Regions from separate parts of the Exiguobacterium oxidotolerans JCM 12280 genome, predicted to be linked through region 2. Evidence: riboswitches for the same ligand, from Rfam matches in the RefSeq annotation. Region 2 holds a riboswitch; each other region holds the start of a gene.
The links. Region 2 has a riboswitch for thiamine pyrophosphate ahead of thiT (energy-coupled thiamine transporter ThiT). Riboswitches for the same ligand answer to the same signal wherever they lie in the genome.
Positions count from the first base shown of each region.

Region 1: it holds a riboswitch for thiamine pyrophosphate, as region 2 does, so the genes downstream of both, P403_RS0100620 (ECF transporter S component) here and thiT (energy-coupled thiamine transporter ThiT) in region 2, are expected to answer to the same signal.
Region 3: it holds a riboswitch for thiamine pyrophosphate, as region 2 does, so the genes downstream of both, thiD (bifunctional hydroxymethylpyrimidine kinase/phosphomethylpyrimidine kinase) here and thiT (energy-coupled thiamine transporter ThiT) in region 2, are expected to answer to the same signal.
Region 4: it holds a riboswitch for thiamine pyrophosphate, as region 2 does, so the genes downstream of both, P403_RS0114580 (thiamine phosphate synthase) here and thiT (energy-coupled thiamine transporter ThiT) in region 2, are expected to answer to the same signal.

Region 1 is NZ_JNIS01000001.1:97,751-101,809, reverse strand. Features, by position in the region: gene P403_RS0100630 (DEAD/DEAH box helicase) at 1-1,296, shown strand, start outside; gene P403_RS0100625 (50S ribosomal protein L25/general stress protein Ctc) at 1,635-2,273, shown strand; TPP riboswitch at 2,364-2,462, shown strand; gene P403_RS0100620 (ECF transporter S component) at 2,562-3,140, shown strand; gene P403_RS0100615 (ABC transporter ATP-binding protein) at 3,137-4,059, shown strand, end outside.
Region 2 is NZ_JNIS01000001.1:432,145-436,203, reverse strand. Features, by position in the region: gene rsgA (ribosome small subunit-dependent GTPase A) at 1-266, shown strand, start outside; gene rpe (ribulose-phosphate 3-epimerase) at 268-924, shown strand; TPP riboswitch at 945-1,051, shown strand; gene thiT (energy-coupled thiamine transporter ThiT) at 1,116-1,676, shown strand; gene P403_RS0102330 (thiamine diphosphokinase) at 1,679-2,278, shown strand; gene P403_RS0102325 (amino acid permease) at 2,636-4,042, opposite strand.
Region 3 is NZ_JNIS01000001.1:2,153,164-2,157,222, reverse strand. Features, by position in the region: gene thiM (hydroxyethylthiazole kinase) at 1-690, opposite strand, end outside; gene thiD (bifunctional hydroxymethylpyrimidine kinase/phosphomethylpyrimidine kinase) at 668-1,480, opposite strand; TPP riboswitch at 1,597-1,707, opposite strand; gene P403_RS0110890 (murein hydrolase activator EnvC family protein) at 1,769-3,055, opposite strand; gene P403_RS0110885 (murein hydrolase activator EnvC family protein) at 3,260-4,059, opposite strand, start outside.
Region 4 is NZ_JNIS01000001.1:2,857,455-2,861,513, forward strand. Features, by position in the region: gene P403_RS0114570 (OsmC family protein) at 148-573, shown strand; gene nagZ (beta-N-acetylhexosaminidase) at 570-1,802, shown strand; TPP riboswitch at 1,869-1,971, shown strand; gene P403_RS0114580 (thiamine phosphate synthase) at 2,061-2,651, shown strand; gene P403_RS0114585 (NAD(P)/FAD-dependent oxidoreductase) at 2,648-3,652, shown strand; gene thiS (sulfur carrier protein ThiS) at 3,636-3,839, shown strand; gene P403_RS0114595 (thiazole synthase) at 3,842-4,059, shown strand, end outside.

The DNA of each region.
Region 1 (4,059 bases), 330 kb from region 2:
AAGAGTCTTGCGGCACACGACTGTCATGGCATCTTAGCGGACGAGATGGGACTCGGCAAAACGATTCAAGCCATCGGTTATATCGAAACGCTCCCGAGTGCCCGTATCCTGATCGTCGCCCCGGCGTCACTCCTCTACAACTGGGCAGCGGAGCTGCGCCGCTTTGCTCCGACACGCACCGTCCATGTGCTCAGTGGAAGTCGTGCGTCGCGCTTACGCCAGCTCGAAGATTTGCCGGACGACGTCATTCTTGTCATTTCCTATCCGTCGCTCCGGCTCGACATCAAAAATCATCAGGCAATCCATTACGATTGTATCTTTTTTGATGAAGCGCAACAGCTGAAGAATCCAAGGTCGCAGACGACGGTCAGCTTAAAACAGCTTTGGGCGACACGTCGGTTCGCCTTGACCGGGACACCACTCGAAAACAGGACGCTTGACCTTTGGTCGATTTTCGACGTCGTCTTCCCGTCACTCTTACCGGACCGGCAACGGTTTCTCGACTGGTCAGCACGGGATGTCCAACAATTCGTCGAACCGTTTTTACTGCGCCGGACGAAACAGGACGTCTTGCAACAGTTACCGGCGAAACAAGTCGTTCACCACTATACGGAACTGACGGCAGGGCAGAAAAAATTGTATGCCGCCCACTTGGCGAAGTTACAACTGGAAACGTTACAGCATCTCGATCAGTCGAAACCGGAAGAACGGATAAAATTACTGGCCGGGTTGACCCGCCTCCGTCAAATTTGTTGCGATCCCCGTCTGTTCGTCGAGGACTATCGCGGACGGTCGGCGAAACAGGACCGGTTGCTCGCCTTGATTCAAGAAAAACGGGCAGCGGGCAAACGGATTTTGATTTTTTCACAGTTTACGAAAATGCTCGATTTGATTCGGGACGACCTGCATGAGATGCACCTTCCCCACTTCGAACTGCGCGGGGATACACCGATTGCCGAGCGTCTCGAACGCTGCGACCGTTTTAATGCCGGAGAAGTTGATCTATTCTTGATTTCACTGAAGGCGGGTGGCACCGGATTGAACTTGGCGACGGCGGATACCGTCATCTTATATGATAGTTGGTGGAACCCGGCTGTCGAACAGCAAGCGGCTGACCGGGCACACCGAATGGGACAAAAACAGACGGTCGAAGTCATCAAGTTAATCACGAAAGGTACGATCGAAGAAAAAATCATCGAGCTGCAAGAGCGGAAAGCGACACTCGTGACGGACATACTCAAACAACCAGATTCGCTCGCACTGTCAGTCGATGAGATGGTGCAACTGCTTGAATAAGCAAAAACGCACCGATTTTTTAACATGTTGGAAACCGTTGCTGCTCTAAGGGAAACGGACTTCCAACAGCCCTTTTGTTGCCGAGGAATGTTTAGCTTTTAATGTTACGGGGGTATAACTATCATAGCACCGCATCAGCGAGTTGCTTTTACGACCACATGTTTCTCAATATCAGCGTAATGACCTGGGAGAGAAATGCTAACCACTCACTTCGATCTTCATTTTTATGAAATCAATTTGAAATAGCATTCGATGCACTGTTTTGGCCGGAACGATTCGTTCCACTCCTTTCTTCATTACCTTTTGAGGGCTATACCAAATTCAAGGGGGAAATGAACATGTCAGTAACATTAAAAGTAGAAGAACGCGAAGTACGCCCACGCTCACTTAGAAAGCAATTACGTCATGAAGGAAAAGCTCTTGGTGTCGTGTATGGTTACAAAGTGGAAAGTACACCGATTGCCTTTGACGAAAAAGCATTGATCAAAGTCGTTCGTGAACATGGTGAGAATGCACTTGTTGCACTTCAAATCGGTGGTAAAAAAGTCAACACACTGATCAACAAACTCGATATGGATATCTTCACACCAACAATCAAGCACGTTGAATTCATCGCTGTTAAAATGGATGAAGAAACAGAAGTCGAAACAGATATCGTCCTCGTCGGCGAAGCGGCTGGTGCAAAACTTGGTGGATATCTTTCACAAACACTCTTTAAAGTGACAGTTGCAGCTACACCAGATAAATTACCGGAACGCGTCGAAGTCGATGTGACAAACCTTAACCTCGGTGATTCTCTATCGGTTTCGGATTTACCGGAAGAAAAAGAATACCGTATCGTTACGGAAGGTGACATTCAAGTCGTTGCCGTCGTCGAATCGACACTTGAAGCGGATCTCGAAGAAACTGATGCTGAAGAACCAGCTGAAGCGACAGAAGAAGTTTCTACTGAAGAACAAACGGAAGAAAAAGAATAATTTTTCTTACCCTCCCCTCGCGGAGGGTTTTTTATCTGTATTGACAACTGTCTGTAGAGTCGGTACAGTAAAAAGCGTACACACTATATGCACATCCACTAGGGGAGCCCATTGGCTGAGACGATTCACTTCGGACCCTTTGAACCTGATCTAGTTCATACTAGCGTAGGAAAGTGGAGCGGTAATTCGTTCAATTTTTCTGCATGTTTGCAGATTCAGCGACCGCTCTCTTTCATAGAGGGCGGTCTTTTTGTTTGTCTGGTGGTTGTGCCAAAGGGAGATAGGAACATGAACAGTTGGAAAATGAAAGAAATCATCGTCATGATGATGTTGTCGGTTGCTTGCGGGGTACTGTACTTAGGTTGGTCGACATTGTGGTTACCGGTTTCGGCGATTTTCGGACCGGTCGGTTCAAACTGGATGTTCGGGATTTGGGTCATCGCGAGTCCGCTCGTCGCCTACATCATTCAAAAACCGGGAGCAGCACTGATTGCAGAAGTCGTCGCCGCTGCCGTCGAATTATTCACGGGGAGTCATTTCGGATTATCCGCCCTATTGATCGGCTTTGCCCAAGGGATTGGGGCGGAAATCGCCTTCGCCCTCTTCGGGTACCGGAAGTTCAACACAATGACGTTGATTCTATCCGGCATGTTCGCAGCAATCGGTAGCATGGTCTATAGTCTCGTCGTCAACGGTTTCGCCTACTATACGACGACGACCCTTCTGTTGACGTTTTCCCTTCAACTCGTCAGCGGTGCATTGCTCGGTGGATTACTTGCGAAAGTCATCGTCGATGCGCTTGTCAAAACAGGGACGTTGAACGGTTATGCGATCGGGCGTAAACGACAGAAACCGGATGCGGCATGATTCATTGTAACGACTTGTCTGTCCGCTATCCGGGGCAACATGGCACCGTCCTGCACAACGTGACGGTGACGCTACACGAAGGGGAAACGACGTTGCTCGTCGGACCGAGCGGCAGTGGGAAAACGACGTTTTTACATGTTCTCGCCGGCTTACTACCTGACGCGATTGAAGCTGATGTCAGCGGTCACTGCAAGACGAACGGAACGGTCGGAATCCTTTTTCAAAATCCGGACGACCAGTTCTGCATGCAGACCGTCGGAGCGGAAGTTGCCTTTAGTCTTGAAAATCGTTCAGTCGACCGCAGTCAGATGGATGACCGGATTGACGCCGCACTGGCACGTGTCGGACTGGACGTGCCGCTGACGACACCGATTATGCAACTGTCAGGAGGGATGAAACAACGACTCGCCCTCGCCTGCGTCCTTGCGCTTGAGCCGGATATTCTATTACTTGATGAACCGACGGCGCAACTCGATCCGGCAGGACATCGGGTTTTGATGCAACTGATTGAGGAACTCCATCACGACCGGACGTTGACGCTCGTTCTGATTGAACATCAGCTTGACCGCTGTGTGACGTTCAGCGACCGGGTGCTCGTCTTCAATCACGGGGGAACGATTTTACACGATGGTCCGCCGCATGAAATCTTCGGTCAGCATCGCGCTGAACTCGAACGACACGGTATTGCGACACCGCTCCTCTACCCGTATCAACTGGAAACGTTACCCCCCGCTTCTTCCCAGGCGACGCGGTTACGAAAAGTGAATAACAACCGTCCTCCGGTCCGACAAGACAAGACGTTCGCGCTGACACGCACCGCGTTAGGACGCCGTAAGCAAGTGATTGTCGACGACCTGTCGCTTGCAACACACAGCGGAGAATGGATCATGGTCGTCGGATCGAATGGTGCCGGTAAAAG
Region 2 (4,059 bases):
TTCCGCTTGCAGAGGGCTTGATTGCTGATACGCCAGGGTTTTCGAACCTAGATTTTCCACACGAGATGGAAATCGAAGAATTACGTTGGTGTTTTCCGGAATTCGTCGCACGGCAAGATACGTGCAAATACCGTGGTTGCCTGCATTTAAACGAACCAGGCTGTGCTGTCAAAAAATCAGTGGAGGCAGAAGAAATCATGTCCTCACGCTATACGAATTATGGTATGTTTGTAGAGGAAATCAAGAATCGAGCGCGGAGGTATTGAAATGATTAAAATCGCACCATCTATTTTATCAGCAGATTTCGCCAACCTAGAACGAGACGTTAAAGCTGTCGAGGCGGCAGGAGCAGATTACATCCATTTCGACGTCATGGATGGCCAGTTCGTCCCGAACATTTCATTTGGTCTACCCGTCCTCAGTAGTCTTCGTCAAAAGACGGACATGGTCCTTGACGTTCATTTAATGATCGATCGACCAGAAAACTTCGTCGAAGCGTTTGTAGCGGCAGGAGCGGATATCGTCACCTTCCATGTCGAAGCGACGAATCATGTCCATCGTGTCTTGCAACAAATTAAAGGGGCTGGAGCAAAGGCCGGCGTCGTCCTGAATCCACACACGTCACTGTCGACGATTGAACATGTCCTAGAAGAAGTCGACATGGTCTTGTTGATGACGGTCAATCCAGGATTTGGCGGACAAGCTTTCTTGCCGAGCGTCATGACGAAGCTGAAGCAATTAGCGATGATCAAAGCAGAGCGCGGTTTGACGTTCGAAATTGAAATCGATGGTGGTGTCAACGCGGAAACGGCAAAACTGTGTATCGACAATGGGGCAAACGTCCTTGTCGCAGGTTCTGCAATCTACAATGCACCAGACTATGCAGAAGCCATCACTAGTATTCGAAACGCGGCTCACGTATAATAGAGCCAAGACAATTAAATTTTGACCGCAAGGGGTGTCGCGTCAAGCGGCTGAGAGAAGTGAGTAGACTTTAACCCTTCGAACCTGTTCCGTTCAGACGGACGTAGGGATGTGGCGCACGCAGGCAGTACGGCGTCCGTCGTACTGCCTTTTTGTTGTCATCATTATTTTATTTTTAGGAGGAACACAGTATGAAACGATTACAAATGTTAATGGAGATTGCGATTTTCGCGAGTCTCGGTGTTGTATTTGATTTATTGATTCCGTTTAAGATGCCACAAGGCGGATCCATCAGCTTAGCGATGTTACCGATTTTCGTCATGGCCTTTCGTCACGGCGTCGTTGGTGGTGTCATCACGGGTGCGCTCGTCGGAACGATTCAATTGATGTTCGCTCCGCAAGTCTTGACGGTCGTCCAACCGCTGCTTGACTATACGCTTGCATATGGTGTCGTCGGTTTGAGTGGAGTGTTTGCAGGCCAAGTCAAAAAAGCAGCAACAGAAGGTCAAAAAAAGCGTCTCATGACGATTGTCTTGTTTGCGACCTTGCTAGGTGCAGGTCTACGTTATATCTGTCATGTCATCAGTGGGATCGTCTTTTTTGCAGAGTATGCCAAAGGACCGGTCGTTCCATACTCGTTCATTTATAACGCGACGTATATGGCTCCGTCGTACGTTTTATGTGGGGTCGTTGCAGGTATTTTGCTTACGACAGCACCACGTCTTTTACGTTACTCCGCTCGCGGTATTTAAAGATGAGAGTTTTAATCGTTGCGGCAGGACCGGTAGAAGACGTCCCGACGCTCGCACCATTCGTGAAAGACAAGACGATGATTATCGGTGTTGACGGCGGGATTGCGACATTAGTGGAGCAAGGACTTGATTTTGATGTGGCAATCGGTGACTTTGATTCGCTCGGATACGTTCCGGATGGTGGATTGCTTCATCCGGCAGAAAAAGATGAAACGGACTTAGAACTAGCGTTACGTTACGCTACCGAACAGGCTGCAGGTTCTGAACTACTCATCTTTGGTGCGACGGGTGGTCGGCTCGACATGACGCTACAGAACGTCTATTTGTTAAAACAATTTCCGATGGCACGACTCGTGACGAAACGTGAGGATGTCCGGTACTGGAAAACCGGTCAGTACGAACTCGCGTCTGAAGGGTATCATTACCTTTCCTTCATTCCCCTTGTCCCGTCGAACTTGACCCTGCGCGGCGTCAAATACCCCTTGACGGAGCATCCTGTTCCGGTCGGTGGTTCGCTGACGGTCAGCAATGAGTGGGTTGGTGTTGCGCAAGTGACGGTCGTCGAAGGGGAAGTTCTCGTCCTGCGCACGCACGAAAAATAAAAACGTGATAGACGCGACTCCATCATATCCCGCTGAAGCGATCGGGATATGGGTTCTAAGCGATTCGAGACCGATTGCGCGCTAAACCGTCTGCATGCCCGCTTTTTCGTCACTGTGTTACTAAGAAACGTCACGTTTCGTTGACTCCTGCCTCTGAAAGCAACGGAAAAGAGGCAAGCTTTTTATCACTCCATATTACTTTGTCTACACGCTGAAACGCCGACGACTCCGTATGTAAAACGGAAGCGTCGGCGCTTTGATTTGTTTACGACTTTTTTAGTCAGTCGACTGTTTGAGATTGGTGAGATTGGCGGGCTCCGGTATCCGGTGTATCCAGGACCAGGTAATATGTCAAAGTCATTCGTCTTGAAGTGTCGAACTGGCTGCTTGTTGTTCGCTTTTGGCAGCAAGGTGCTTCCCTTTGACAAATAGGTGGTAACTTGCCCATGTCAGTAGGAAGAAAGGGACGCCGAGATATAAGGCGACACGTTGATCCGCTTGAAAACCTAAACTGATTAAGACGAGCAGGTTGAGTGAGAGCGAAACGATCGGTAAGACTGGGAAAAACGGTGTCTTGAACTTCAATTCGTCAAGCGTGTGTCCTGACTTGATAAACTGACGTCGGAAAGCAATTTGCGAAGCAGAAATCGAGATCCAACCGACTTGCGCTCCGAGACCGGCGATGGATAACAACCAGATGAAGACGGTATCCTCGGCAAAAAATGCCGTCAATAAGGATAACATCGCGAACAACATCGTGAACGCTAAGGCACGCATCGGCACACCCCGTTGATTGACGATGGCGAGTTTTTTTGAAATCATACCTTCTTGCGACATCGACCAGAGCATGCGTGTCGCAGCATACAGTCCAGAGTTTCCGACGGATAAGAGTGCCGTCAAAACGACGATGTTCATCAAATCTGCAGCATATGGGATGCCGATTGCGTCAAAGACCATGATGAAGGGACTGCTGATGCCGCTCGCCGATTCATACGGAATCAAGGCACCGATGATCGTGATTGAGAGGACGAAGAAAATAAACGTCCGCCAAACCGTATTACGAATCGCTTTCGGAATCGATTTTTCTGGATCACTCGATTCCCCGGCAGCGACTCCAATCAATTCTGTTCCTTGGAAAGCGAAGTTGACGGCAATCATCGTCGTCAAGACGCCGAGAGCCCCGTTCGGAAACCAGCCGTTCGCCGTGAAGTTCGCGAACAACGTAGCTGGTCGTTCAGCCGCCATATCAATCCATCCGAACCATGCGGCTCCCCCGAGTCCGATGAAGAACAGGATGGCGAGTACTTTAAGACTTGAAAACCAAAATTCTGCTTCCCCGAATGCTTTCGCAGAGATAGCGTTCAAACCGAATAAGATGACGGTAAATAAGGCGCACCAGATGACGACAGGAACGTTTGGAAACCAGCGATCCATCAGACTACCGGCAGCTGTGATTTCTAGAGCGACGGTCACGGCCCAGCCGAGCCAATAAATCCAACCGACGGCAAAACCGATGCCTGGACCGATAAAACGTGTCGTATACGTTTGGAATGAACCGGACACAGGCATGTGGACAGCCATCTCTCCTAGACAGAGCATCGTTAAGTACATGATTGTTCCGCCGACGATGTAACTGAGGACCGCCCCGAGTGGTCCTGCTTGCGAAATCGTCAACCCTGAACCGAGAAATAACCCCGTCCCGATAATACCACCAAGCGAAATCATGAATAGATGTCGGCTTGTCATGGCTCTTTTTAACTGCATGATGAATTCCCCCTTGA
Region 3 (4,059 bases), 1.7 Mb from region 2:
ACCGAGTCCCGCTGCTTCATCTGCGACTTCACCCGCTTTTCCCATTAAATACGTCCCATAGGTCGCTGCTTCGAATGCATCATACCCTGCTCCAAGTAAGGTTCCGATGAGCGATGCCGTCATGCAACCGGTCCCTGTAATGTATCCGAGTCGTGGCGTTCCTACGGTTAGTTTTACTTGTCGCTTGCCGTCTGTAATGAAATCAACTGGTCCCGTTACGACGAGAGTCGTCCCGAGCCGTCCAGCAAACTCATGGACGACTTGAAAATCTAATGTCTCTCCTGAAGCGACATCGACTCCTTTAGAACGTCCGACTTGACCGATGAGCGTCTTGATTTCAGAGACGTTCCCCTTAATGACCGTAAAATGAATTGCTTCGAGTAACTCTTTTGTGAATTGTGTCCGAAGTGTAGTCGCCCCCATTCCGACTGGATCTAAAATAATCGGTTTCTTCAATCGGTTAGCCGTTTGACCTGCCAACAATTGCGACGCTCGTGAAGCTGCGTTCAGTGTCCCGATATTGATAACGACAGCATCTGCATGTCCAACCATTTCTTCGACTTCTAGGATATCTTCAGCCATGACAGGTGAACCCCCGAGCGCAAGGGTCATATTGGCACACTCATTAATCGTGACCGCATTCGTTAAATGATGAATTAATGGTTTTTTATCGTGAATGGTTGTAAGCATCCGTTTCCCTCCAAATGTCATAAAAGTGATGTGTCGGTCCGATTCCGTTCCCTAAGGCAAATCCATGCCGGATTGCTTCAGTTACGTACCGTTTAGCATAAATCACGCTATCCTTCAGGGAATCTCCCAGCGCAAGACGTGCCGCAATCGCGGAAGATAATGTACATCCTGTCCCATGTGTATGCTGGCGTTTTAATCGTGCCTCTTGAAACAGATGATACATCCCTTCCGTGTATAAAATATCCGAGGCATCAATACTTTCGAGATGACCGCCTTTTAACAAGATAGCGATATCTCGTTTTTGTGCGAATTCCGTCGTCGCCAGCTTCATTTCATCAACTGTCGAAATCGCTTGCCCTAACATGCGTTCCATTTCCGGAATATTCGGGGTCGTCACGGTTGCAAGCGGCATCAAGTGCTCCATTAATGCTTGTTCAGCATGTTCCTTTAACAGGGCATGCCCCCCTTTTGCGACCATCACGGGGTCTAAAACGACCGGTCCCTTATAATGCTTCAAACATTTCGCAATAACTTGAATCGTTTTTTCATTCGAGACCATCCCAATTTTAACGGCATCTACACGAATATCGCTAAAAATCGAGTTCAACTGGGCTTCGACAAGCGTTGGTGATACATCTTCAACTGCTTGTACGCCTAACGTATTTTGCGCTGTGATGGCAGTAATTACACTCATCCCGTAAACCCCAAGAGCAGAAAAAGTTTTTAAGTCGGCTTGAATTCCAGCTCCACCACTAGAGTCTGATCCAGCAATCGTCAGTACATGTTTCATCGATAGACCTCACTTTCTATGAGAGCACAAGGAGAAAGCGGAACGAAAAAAAGCGCCGTCCGCTGTAAAAAAGCAGACGACGCCATGAAAAACCAACGAGTGTGGTCACTTATTCATGTCTTCGATCTCAACTTTCCTACGCTGGTATTATCCAGATCAGGTGATAGGGTCGAAAACAGAATGGTTTTCCTCTCAGCCAGATTCCTCCAGCTCCCCTAGTTGCTCATGATTTAAATTTCCCTTTCACTGTAGCATAGCGTCATAAAAAAAACGAGCCGAAGCTCGTTTTTATAAGTACGCTAATGGATTAACTGTATTGGCTGGTCCTGTCGCACTGTATTGGTAACCACCAATATGCAACTCAAAATGAAGATGTGCCCCTGTCGAGTTTCCCGTATTTCCGAGCGTACCGATTTGTTGTCCTTGTGAGACTGTTTGCCCCGCATGAACTGACAATGAATTCATGTGCGCGTAAACTGTTGTGTACACTTTTCCATTCAAGAAATGTGAAATCATGACATGATTTCCGTACGGCCCACCACTTCCTGCTGTGATGACCGTTCCTGAAGCTGCTGCGACGATTGATGATCCGACTGACCCTCTAAAGTCGACACCGTTATGGAAAGTATACCCATTCGCACCACTTGCTGGTCCGAATCCTTGTGAAACACTTCCTGAAGCCGGGCGAACGAACTGCGCCGAACCGCTCGGAACACTAGCGACTGGCGTAGCACTTACAATCTCATCAGACGTCTTCTTGCTGTTTGATTTTGCCGCTTTCGCCGCCTTTTCCGCTGCCGCTTTTTCAGCTGCTGCCTTTTCCGCTGCTGCTTTAGCTGCTGCCTTCGCTGCTGCCTTCGCTGCCGCAATCGCACGTTCTTGCGCTTCTAATGTCGCTTGAAGTTCTTTTGCATTCAGAAGTTTTGTCGTAAATTTTGTTTTACCTTGACGTAATTTTTTTAAGGTTGCACTACGTGCTTTCATTTGCTGTTTGAGTTCCTTTTTTTGAACTAAAAGGGCTTCTTTTTCTTTCACTCGCTCTTCCTTTTTATCCACGAGCGTCGCTTTAGCATCCGCTAATTTTTTTTGCGTTTCAAGATAAGCAGAAATCATCTTGTCATCTTGTTCAGCAATTTTTTTCCCTGCCATCACACGACTAAAGAGATCACCAAGGTCTTTCGAACCAAAAATGACTTCTTCCCATTTAATAGAATTTCCATCATTTTCTTGAAGCACACGAAGACGGTCTCCTAACAGCTCTTCCTGGCGTTTCAACATTTCTTCATAATGAATAATGTCTGCCTCAAGCTCTTCGATTCGTTCATTCAACTGACGAATCTGTTTATTTTTTTCCGAGACACGGAAAATATTTTCATTGATTGCTGCATCAATCACATTGATTTGACGCTGCTCTTTTGAAATTTTAGATTCTTGTTTTTTGATTGATTTTTCTAGCTTACGTTGCTCAGCTGCATTATCTGCTTTCTTTTCTTTAATTGTAGCCGCTTGAGTGATTGGGGTGTTCGTCAATAATAACGTCCCTAATAGTACGGTAGAAAATAACTTTTTTAGCATATGTGAGTTCCTCGCTTATGTATGAATTCGATTTTTGAAGTCATGTTTCGTAGTAAAACTATCTGAAATTGATTATAGCATCGTAATAGTTTCAGAAAAATTTCATTTACGTTTCAAATGAAAACGTTATTTTGTAATATAACAACTAATTATTTAAGCTGTACAAAAAAAGAACCGCTACAATGTAGCAGTTCTTTTACGATTTTATAACATTGACATAGGATTAACACTATTTGCAGGGCCTGTTCCACTGTAGATATACCCGCCGACATGAATTTCGAAGTGTAAGTGTGGTCCAGTCGAGTTACCCGTGCTACCAAGTGCACCGATTTGTTGTCCCTGGCTGACACGTTGTCCTGCACGCGCATTCAATGAACTCATGTGTGCGTAAACCGTCGTATACGTTTTTCCGTTCAATTGGTGAGCAATCATAATGTGATTCCCGTAAGGACCACTGCTAGAAGCCGTAATGACAGTTCCTGTTGCTGCTGCGACGATTGGTGTTCCAACCGGTGCACCAAAGTCGATGCCATTATGGAATCCGTATCCATTTTCACCACTTGCTGAGCCGTATCCTTGTGTAGTCGCACCACTTGTCGGATGAATGAACAATGCTGAAGATGCAGCTGGAGCCGGAGTTGGCTTCGGTGCTACTGGTGCTGGTTTTGGTGCTACCGGCGCTGGTTTTGGTGCTACCGGCGCTGGTGCCGGTGTTGATTGTTTTGTTGAATTCGTTGTTGCTTTTTGACGAGCTGCTTGTTTTGCTGCTTGCTCGGCTGCCGCTTTTTCTGCTGCTGCTTGCTCAGCTGCTGCCTTTTCTGCCGCTGCCTGATCGGCTGCTGCTTGTGCCGCTTGAGCTTCAGCACGAGCTTTTGCTTCTCGTGCTTCTTGTGCCTTGCGCTCTTTTTCAATCCGTGCTTCACGTTCACGTGCCGCTTTTTCTGCCGCGATTGCTTTTTCTTGCGCAATCAAGATTTGTTGAACTTCCTTCGCGTCCATCAACT
Region 4 (4,059 bases), 2.4 Mb from region 2:
GATTCGTGTGTCAGGTGAACGGGAATCGGATGGAAACGGAAAAGAAGTACTATTTTGAATAGCATGTCAATTTTCTTCAGGCAAGACTACGCTATAATGAAGGAGAGCGAACCGGACCAAACTAAAAATCGAAAGGTAGTGAGAAAAATGCAAGCGACGATTACGTGGAATCACAAGATGGGCTTTAGTGGCATGACGGAGTCCGGACACCAACTGGCAATGGATGCAGCACCTGAAAATAACGGGGAGAACGGCGCACCACGACCAACCGAGTTGTTGTTGCACGCAGTCGCCGGCTGTACGGGGATGGACATCGTCTCCATTTTAGAAAAAATGCGTTTACCGTTAACCTCGTTTGAGATGGACATTGAGGGAGAACGGGCGACGGAACACCCGCGCCGCTTTACGACGATTTCGATTCATTATCGTCTCGAAGGCGACTTGCCGGACGATAAAGTCCGCCGTGCCGTCTCGTTATCAAAAGATAAATACTGTTCTGTCTCGAAATCGCTGAATGCTGAAATTGAAGTCTATTATTCAATCAATGGCGTCCGAAACGAGGAACCGCTTTGAAACCGATTTACCTGCTTTTAACGGCATGCTTTTTGACGGCATGTGCGAGTGAACCAGCAACAGAACCGAAGACGAAACCGGAACCGAAGACGAGTCAGCAACAGCCGGTCGCTGACGAACCGACGGCTGCTGAACAGGCGGAGCAAGATATCAAACGTCAGCTCGAAAAACTCTCGACTGCTGAGAAGGTCGATCAATTGTTATACATCGGGATCAGCGGGACGACGTTATCGGACGCGGACCGCCGTCTGTTAAACGATCACGCGATGGGCGGTGTCCTGTTACTCGGAGGCAATATCACGTCAGACGCCCAACTGAAAACCTTGACGGCAGCAATCAAGAACGCACAAGACGACGAAGCGCTCGCTTTCCTCGGCTTCGATGAAGAAGGAGGACGTGTCAGTCGTGTCCCGGATCAAACGTTTCATTTACCTCCGAGTCTGACGCTCGGTCAGAAAAACGATCCGGCATTGATGTTAGAAACCGGACAGGCGCTTGGTGCGATGTCACGGTTTTATGGATTTAATATGGATTTTGCCCCGGTTCTTGATGTCAACAGCAATCCGGCGAACCCGATCATCGGTGACCGGGCAGTCAGTGCTGAGCCGGATGACGTCGCGCGACTCGGTATTCCCTTAATGGAAGGAATCAAGTCGGAAGACGTCGTTCCGGTCGTCAAACATTTTCCCGGACACGGCGATACGACCGTCGACTCGCATGTCGGCTTACCGACCGTGACGAAGACGAAAGCGCAACTCGAGCAACTGGAACTCGTCCCGTTCAAAGCGGCCATCGATGCTGGAGCGGAGATGGTGATGGTCGCACATATTTTATTCCCGGCGCTCGATGCGAACAATCCGTCGTCGTTATCGGAGCCGGTCATGCAACAGCTATTGCGTGACGAGTTGAAGTTTGATGGCGTCATCGTGACGGACGACCTCGTAATGGGTGCAATCACGAAACAATATGGTCTCGCCCAAGCTGCGCGACTGGCGCTAGAACGTGGTGCCGACATGGCGATGTTCTCGCAAGCCGGTGCTTACGCGGATGTCCATGCGGCAATTATGCAGGGGATCAAAGACAAGTCGTTATCACGGGCTGACCTCGACGCGAAGGTGACACGTGTCTTACGTCTGAAACAAGCGTATGATTTAGCAGACACGAAGCTGATTCCAACGCGTGAACAATTGACGGAACAGGTCAAAACGATCAAGGATACGCTGAACTGACAAGTCAGACTAGAAATCAAGCGAGTGGTCATGGTAGACTACGAATGAACCAACCAACACTAAATAGTTCTACACTAGGGGAGTCTCGCAGCAGACTGAGACGGAAATATCCGGACCCTTTGAACCTGATCTAGTTCGTACTAGCGGAGGGAAGTGGCTTCTGATTATCATCCTGTCTCAGGTCTTACCTAGACATTCTTCGGACCACTCCATCATGTTCATGGGGTGGTCCTTTTTGTGTAGCAAGGAGGAGAAGGTATGCGTCCGAAGTTACATATTGTGACGACCGGGACAAAAGAGCTGACACATCTTCTAGAAGTCTTGCCGGCTGTTTCGCCGTACGCCGACAAGATTCATATCCGGGAACCGGGTTGGTCGGCGGACCGACTCGTCCAATTGATCGAGGCGCTAGTATGTGCCGGTGTTCCACGTGAAAAACTAATCGTCCATGACCGGCTCGATGTCGCCCTCGTGACGAAGGCAAGTGTCCAGTTGACGTCGCGTAGTATTCCCGTTGCCGTCGTGCGCCGTCAATTCGGCGAGCTACAGATCGGCCGATCAATCCACTCATTGACGGAAGCGCTTGAGACGGGCAGCGACTTCGTCATGTATGGTCATGTCTTTGCGACGGCGTCAAAACAGGACGTCGCCCCGCGCGGACTCGCGGCACTCGCGCAAATCGTCACGTTTTCAAAAGTCCCCGTCATCGCGATCGGTGGGATTCAGCCGGAGAATGTCGCGGGTGTCCTCGCGACCGGCGTTGCTGGCATCGCTGTGATGTCAGGGATTCTCGGTCAGGCAAATCCGGTCGAAACAGCCCGGTCGTATCGCGAGGTGCTTGATCAATGAAAGCAACAGAGACTTTAATCATCGGTGCAGGCGTAATCGGTTTGATGCTCGCCTACGAATTGCTCAAACGAGGACAGCCGGTACGCGTGCTTGAGCAAAGCCGGTGTGGCGAAGGAGCGACGCGGGCGGCAGCCGGCATGCTTGCGACGGATCATGAACTGATGCCTGCCTTACATCAACTGGCGGCAGCGAGTCGACAGCTTTATCCCGACCTCGTCCGTGAGCTGTTTAATGAGACCGGCATTGATAGTGGCTATAAAGAAAATCCCTTTCGGTTGATCCGGGGGCACGAGGAAATTCAATTTGCATCCGTCGGTCAAATTGATCCCGTCCAGTTGACGCGTTCGCTCCGTCAGGCAATTATCGGACGCGGCGGTGTGATTGAAGAACAGACGACGGTCACGGGACTGCTCCGGGCAGGGGCGACCGTCGTCGGCGTTGCGACGAGTAACGGTAAGCGCGAAGCGAGGAACGTCGTGGTCGCAAGCGGTCGGGGGGCGGAAGCGTTACTCGCGACGAGTGGTATCGAGATCGCGACGGTCCCGGTCAAAGGCGAATGCCTTGCCGTCCGGCTTCCGGGACATGTCTTGACCGAGACGTTGTTTAGCGACGACGTCTACCTCGTCCCGAAGTTTGACGGACGGATCATCATCGGGGCGACGGAACGGATCGGTGACGAGACGACATCGGTCAGCGTCAGCGGGATTGAACATCTCCTGCAGGCGGCGGCGCGACTATTCCCGGCAATCAGAGAAGCGGAAATCGTGGACATCTGGTCCGGGATTCGTCCACAAACAGCGGACGGATTGCCTTATCTCGGGCAGGTCCCGGGAGTCGGGCACCTATTCGTCGCGACCGGGCATCATCGGCACGGGATATTACTCGCCCCAATCACGGCGTCCATCCTGGCAGACGAGGTAACGGGCATCGCGACGAAATATGAGCTTCGTCCGTTTTCATTACATGAATCGAGGAGGAACACGAATGCAACTCACCATTAATGGTCAACCGTATACGCTTGACGGATCGATTTCGACAATCGACGGATTGATTCATCATCTCAATTTGACGGAAAAAATGGTCATCATCGAACAGAATCGACAGATTGTCGAGCGGACAGCATACCAAAACACACCCATTCAAACAGGCGATTCTTTTGAAATCGTTCACTTCGTAGGAGGCGGTTAATCATGTTAACGATTGGTCAAACGACATTTCAGTCGCGGTTATTACTCGGAACGGGCAAATACCCCGACGTGACGACACAGCAGCAAGCAGTCGAGGCATCGGGAGCAGACATCCTGACTTTTTCCGTGCGCCGGATGGATATCTTCGAAGCGAGTCAACCGAACTTTTTAGAGGCGCTTGATTTGAGTCAGTATCATTTATTACCGAACACGGCGGGGGC